2 regions of the Exiguobacterium sp. SH5S13 genome follow, and region 2 is predicted to be linked to the other one. Evidence: a T-box and tRNA genes for the amino acid it is inferred to sense, from the RefSeq annotation. Region 2 holds a T-box; the other holds one or more tRNA genes.
The links. A T-box is a leader RNA that pairs with one kind of tRNA and senses whether it is charged. The one in region 2 lies ahead of ileS (isoleucine--tRNA ligase), so its partner is inferred to be a tRNA-Ile.

Region 1: it has a tRNA-Ile gene. The T-box ahead of ileS (isoleucine--tRNA ligase) is inferred to sense a tRNA for this amino acid. The anticodon was not compared.

What each region holds. Positions count from the first base shown of each region.
Region 1 is NZ_SJUS01000002.1:48,349-51,772, forward strand. Features, by position in the region: gene EVJ30_RS01640 (Na/Pi cotransporter family protein) at 1-1,581, shown strand, start outside; tRNA gene EVJ30_RS01645 (tRNA-Met) at 1,697-1,773, shown strand; tRNA gene EVJ30_RS01650 (tRNA-Ile) at 1,778-1,851, shown strand; gene EVJ30_RS01655 (alpha-amylase) at 1,974-3,424, shown strand, end outside.
Region 2 is NZ_SJUS01000001.1:175,121-178,544, forward strand. Features, by position in the region: gene ileS (isoleucine--tRNA ligase) at 1-1,991, opposite strand, end outside; T-box leader at 2,041-2,261, opposite strand; gene EVJ30_RS00905 (DivIVA domain-containing protein) at 2,264-2,809, opposite strand; gene EVJ30_RS00910 (YlmH family RNA-binding protein) at 2,828-3,424, opposite strand, start outside.

The DNA.
Region 1 (3,424 bases), on a different contig from region 2:
ATCAAATCGATGGGAGACGGCCTTCAAAAGTCTGCAGGAGATCGACTCCGCGACATCCTTGATAAGTATACAACGAATCCATTCCTCGGAGTACTAGCCGGGATCATCGTTACGATTCTTCTTCAGACGTCTACAGGTACGACAGTTATCACGGTCGGTCTTGTCAGTGCCGGTTTCATGACGCTCCGTCAAGCGATCGGGGTCATCATGGGTGCGAACATCGGGACAACGGTGACAGCGTTCATCATCGGAATTGATATCGGTGAGTATGCGCTCCCGATGATTGCCGTCGGTTCTGCACTGTTGTTCTTCTTTAAAAAAGAGAAGTTTCAACATATGGGTCAAATCATCTTTGGCGCCGGAGCTCTCTTCTACGGTCTTGAACTTATGGGAGACGGCATGCGTCCGCTCCGTACGAGCGAGTACTTCTTCGAACTCACACAATCGATGAGTCAAAACCCGATCCTCGGAGTTGTCGTCGGTACGGTGTTCACGTTGATCGTTCAATCGTCATCAGCGACGATCGGTGTCCTCCAGGAACTATACGCTGGTGGTTCGATCGACTTGAAGGCCGCTCTACCGGTCTTGTTCGGTGATAACATTGGGACGACAATCACAGCGGTTCTCGCTGCACTCGGTGCGTCAGTCGCGGCTCGTCGCGCAGCTGCGGCCCACGTCATCTTTAACTTGGTCGGGACGGCCATGTTCTTGATTATCTTACCGCTCTTTACGCAATACATTTTCTGGATTACAAATTTCCTTAACATTGAGGCGAAGATGCAAATCGCCTTCGCCCACGGTACGTTCAACGTCGCCAACACATTGATCCAGTTCTGGTTCATCGGGACAATTGCCTGGGTCGTGACGAAACTTGTACCAGGCGAAGATTCAATCGTTGATACGAAAGCGCAACACTTGGACCCAATCTTCATTCAACAGTCGCCTTCAATCGCGGTCGAACAAGCTAAATATGAAGTCATCCGCATGGGTGATTTCGCGAAGCTTGGTCTTGATGAGGCACGTTCTTATATGGAGACTGGTGACAAGAAGCACGCGGAAAAATCAGCGCACATTGAAGATGCGTTAAACTCGCTGAACTCTAAAATTACGGATTATCTTGTTCAACTCGCGGCCGTCGATTTGACGGAGCACGAATCACAACAACATAAGACACTCATGCATGCCATCAACGATATCGAGCGAATCGGTGACCACGTTGAGAACATCATCGAGTTGATCGACTATAAGACGGCGACACGCATCACGCTCTCGCCGGGAGCTCAAAAAGAATTGACGGAAATGTATGATCTGACACGGGCCACACTCGAGAAGTCACTCCAAACGCTCGCGAGCGGTGACATGGTCGAGGCGCGTCAAGTCATCGAGATGGAAGCGAAACTCGACATGCTCGAGCGCCAGTTCCGCAAAAATCATGTCGTTCGTTTGAACACAGGTGAATGTGACGGCCAAGCTGGTATGTTCTTCGTCGATATGCTCTCGAACCTTGAGCGGATCGGTGACCATGCGATGAACATAACGGAAATCACACTCGAAGACGCAACGAACGAAGTATCGGTCTAACGTTTCGAAAAAGTTCTGCTACTTAAGTTATAAGTAGTAGGACTTTTTTTCGTACATATGACTTTTCATTGACAGTGGCGGCTTCATTCAGTATATTATTACTGTATAACAACGTGGCGGTGTAGCTCAGCTGGCTAGAGCGTACGGTTCATACCCGTGAGGTCGTGGGTTCGACTCCCTCCGCCGCTACCAATAAGGACCCTTAGCTCAGCTGGTTAGAGCAGACGGCTCATAACCGTCCGGTCGTAGGTTCAAGTCCTACAGGGTCCATCAAAGACAGCTTTCTGATGAAAGCTGTCTTTTTATTTACATTTTTGTTTTCAAAAGTGAAGACGTGGGTAAATATTCGTTAGCATTTTATTTTTGAAAAATATGAAACGAGGCGAAGTAAGATGGAACGAAATCATACGATGATGCAATTTTTTGAATGGCACGTCCCGGCTGACCAAAAGCATTGGAAGCGATTGAAAGAACGTGCTTCTAAGTTGAAAAAAGCAGGAATCACCGCACTTTGGTTGCCACCTGTCACAAAAGGTCAAAATGATGAGGATACGGGATATGGTGTCTATGATTTGTATGATTTAGGCGAGTTTGATCAAAAAGGGACCATCGCTACAAAATATGGGACGAAGCAAGAGCTGCTTGAGGCGACGAAACACGCCCAAGAGCTCGGGATGCAAGTATATATGGACGTCGTGTTGAACCATAAAGCTGGAGCCGACGCAACCGAGAAGTTCGACGTGTTAGAAGTCGACTCGGAAGACCGGACGAAAGTGTTGTCGGAAGAACCGTTTGAGATCGAAGGGTGGACGAAGTTTGATTATAAAGAACGAAACGATAAGTACTCGTCGTTCAAATGGAACTTCCATCATTTCAACGGCACGGACTATGACGCGGCGAGCGAGCATAGGGGTATCTTCTTCATCTTAGGCGATAACAAAAAATGGAATGACAACGTCGATAGTGAGTTCGGCGTATACGATTATCTGATGTTCGCGAACATTGACTATCATCATCCGGAAGTCCAGGAAGAAGTGTTAAGTTGGGGCAAGTGGTTCATCGAAGAGACGAAATGTGACGGCTTCCGTCTCGATGCGATCAAACATATCAACTATGATTTCGTCAAAGAGTTCAGCCAAACGATGAAAGATGAAAAAGGTGAGAACTTTTACTTGGTCGGTGAGTTTTGGAAGTCAGAGCTCGAAGATTGCCGCGCCTTTTTAGACAACATCGACTACCACGTCGATTTGTTCGACGTGCCGCTCCACTACAATTTGCAACGTGCCTCGATCGAAGGCGCATCGTTCGATTTGCGGACGATTTTTGACGACACGCTCGTCCAGTCCCACCCGTTTCACTCGGTCACGTTCGTCGACAACCATGACTCACAGCCGGCCGAGGCGCTTGAATCATGGGTCGAAGATTGGTTCAAACAAAGTGCTTACGGTCTGATCTTGCTTCGCCGAGACGGTTATCCGTGCGTCTTCTACGGGGATTACTACGGCATCAACGGGCCCCACCCGACTGAAGGGAAGAAACAGGCCATCGATCCGCTTCTGTACGCACGTCGCGAAAAAGCATACGGGCAGCAAGATGATTACTTCGATAACGAGAACGTGATCGGCTGGGTCCGACACGGTAGCGAGGACATCGAGCGCTCAGGTTGTGCCGTCATCATCTCGAATAACGAGGAGGCGGAGAAACGGATGTACGTCGGGGAATATCGTGCCGGGGAGAAATGGGTCGACTTGACGCAGACGATCGATGAAATCATCGAGATTGACGAAGATGGAAAAGGGGTATTTAAAGTAGCGGCAGGATCGATCTCGGTCTGGGCGTTGCC
Region 2 (3,424 bases):
CGCATCGACGGATCGAACCCGTTCAAGTTACCGAGCAAGAAGCGTAACGTGTTACGGATCTTCCGGTATACTTCTGACACTTGTTTAAAGTTGTCATGCGAGGCGCGGACGTCTGACTGATAGTCGACAGACGCGACCCAAAGACGTACGATTTCAGCACCGTACTGTTTCACGAGGTCGTTCGGTGCAATCGTGTTGCCGAGCGATTTCGACATCTTCCGGCCGTCGCCGTCAAGGACGAAGCCGTGACTGAGGACGTTGCGATACGGTGCTTTGCCGGTCGTCGCGACTGCAGTCGACAGTGACGAGTTGAACCAACCACGGTATTGGTCCGAACCTTCTAGGTACAGGTCGGCCGGACGGCGCAAGTTGTCGCGCTGTTCGAGCACGCCTGCGTGTGACGAACCTGAATCGAACCAGACGTCCATGATGTCGACTTCTTTACGGAACTCGCCGTTTGGACTGTTCGGATGTGTGAAGCCGGATGGCAACAAGTCTTTCGCTTCGCGCTCGTACCAGACGTTTGATCCGTGCTCATGGAACAAGTTGGCGATATGGTCGATCGTTTCGTTCGTGATGATTTCCGTTCCGTCTTCTGCGTAGAAGATCGGGATCGGCACACCCCATGCCCGCTGACGGCTGATGACCCAGTCGCCACGGTCACGGACCATGTTGAACAGGCGCGTCATGCCCCATTCCGGTACCCAGTTCACTTCTTCGATCTCACGCAACATGTCGCTGCGGAAGTCTTTAATCGAAGCGAACCATTGCGGTGTTGCCCGGAAGATGACCGGCTTTTTCGTACGCCAGTCGTGCGGGTAAGAGTGCTTGATGAATTTGAGCTTCAACAAGTTGCCATTTGCTTCGAGCTTCATGCCGATCTCTTTGTTCGCATCTTCATAGAACAGTCCTTCAAAGCCTGGTGCTTCGTCCGTCATATACCCACGGTCGTCGACCGGGCACAACACGTCAAGTCCGTACGCTTGGCCGACACGGTAGTCGTCTTCCCCGTGGCCAGGTGCGATATGGACGCAGCCTGTCGCTTCAGCCGTGACGTGGTCGCCAAGGATGAGGAGTGACGTCCGGTCGTAAAGCGGGTGCTGTACCGTCATGTGTTCGAACTCGCGTCCGTTCCAAGATCCGCTCACTGAGTACTCATCCCAGCCAAGTGCTGTCGTCACTTCTTCGACGAGCGTCTCGGCAACGATATACCCTTTGCCATCATGCTCGATCCGTGTGTATGTCAGCTCATCGCTGACAGCGATCCCGAGGTTGGCCGGAATCGTCCACGGTGTCGTCGTCCAGATGACGAAATGGTCGGTCGTCCCGAGGACGCCTTTGCCATCGACGACTTGGAACGCCACATAGATGGCTGGTGATTTTTTGTCATAGTACTCGATTTCCGCCTCAGCGAGTGCCGATTCAGAAGACGGTGACCAATAGACCGGTTTTTTCCCTTTATAGATGTATCCTTTTTCAGCCATCGTGCCGAACAGGCGGATTTGCGCCGCTTCATATTCAGGCTGGAGCGTGATGTATGGATTGTCAAAGTCAGCGAGCAGTCCGAGACGCTTGAACTGTTCACGTTGTGAGTTCACTTGCTCCATCGCGTAAGCGGCACATTTTTCGCGGAACTCGGCGACAGTCATCTCTTTACGGTTGACGCCTGCTTTTTGAAGCGCGTTCTCGATCGGAAGACCGTGTGTGTCCCAACCTGGGATCATCGGTGATTGATAGCCGTTCAACGACTTGAAACGGACGATGATGTCTTTTAACACTTTGTTGAGTGCATGGCCCATATGGATGTCACCGTTTGCGTACGGAGGTCCGTCATGTAGAATGTATTGCGGCTTTCCTGCATTCTTTTCTTGAACGCGGTTGTATAAGTCCATCTGCTCCCAAGCCTCGTGCATTGCTGGCTCGCGCTTCGGCAAATTTCCACGCATCGCGAATTCTGTATCAGGCATCAATAATGTGTCTTTGTAGTTCATTGAAACTCCTCCTGCATCTTTTTTGAAAAACAAAAAAAACCCGCCCCTAAATAGGGACGAGTTCATCGACTCGCGGTACCACCCTACTAATCTCAAGTAGACCTTGAGACCGCTCTCGGTAACCGATAACGAGGTCAAGCGGTCACGCTTACTCAATTCAGCATGACACTCATAGGGGATACCAAATAAAGTCTTTCTCTTAGGCTTGCACCTTCCCTAAGTCGCTTCGTAGGTGTGACTTTATTGACGTGTCCTAATCAACGTATTGTTTATTATCCGTGATGTTTGTTTGGTGTGACTTCGTCGTCATTATACGCAAGTTCACTCGTATCGTCAAGAACCGTCTGGACAGGCGGCTCTCCGACAATCGTGTCCCATTCGGTACTATTTAGAAGTTCCATCTGTGCGTCGACGAGAACACGGAACCGGGTCCGGTACAGTTCGACTTTTTTCAACATTTGAATGACTTCACGCTCTGCCATCTGCTCTTTACGCGACGCTTCCTCTTCTCGGGCGAGCGCTTCGCGTTCAGCCTGCTTCAAGATGAGGCTGGCTTCTTTGGCCGCATTGGTCTTGACTTCTTCTGCCGCCTCTTGTGCGACGATAATCGATTTATTCAATGTGTCTTCCATCGAGGAGAAGTAGTCAATACGGGCTTGCATATCGTTGACGAGTTCTTCGTACCTTCTATTTTCACGAATCAATAGCTCAAACTCTTTAATGATTTGATCTAAAAATTCATTGACCTCATCGATATCGTACCCGCGAAAACGAGTCGAGAACTCTTTGTTATGAATATCAATCGGTGTCAACGCCATTCGACTTTCCTCCTAAATTCAACGTATGATGCCATACTGGATTTTTATTTTCTCACGCTTTGTCGAGCCGAGGATTGCCGTCAATTTGACACGACCGTAACCCCGGATTGAAACCAAATCGTCTGGTTCGAGTAAAAAACTCGCGTCCGTGATCGCTTTATGATTGACTTTGCAGTCACCATGTTTGACGAGCGCCTGTGCTTTCTGGCGCGACAGACCGAGCACCTCGCTCACGACCGCATCAAAGCGGAGTGAGGAGACGATGCCAAACTCGTCGCTCCATTTGACTTCTGGGACGGTCAAAATCGATGCGGCCGGCACATCAGACAACCGCACCCGGGCTTTGCCGACGCGATCCACGTTCATTTCGATGAATCCAGCCGCATCAGCCGTCGTCGCGAACTGAGCGATCCCGTCAGCGAGGACAACGTCGCCAAACTTTTGCCGCTTCAGGCCCGCGTTAAGAAGCGTGCCTGTCACTTGGCGGTGGGTCAAGTCGACAAACTTCGTCGGATAATCGATTTGAAGAATCTTGACTTCAAAGTCGTTCACGTCGAGCTCATAGTAGTCGGGCGTCAATAAAAGCCGTTTCCGCTCAGCTCCAGGGAAACCGCC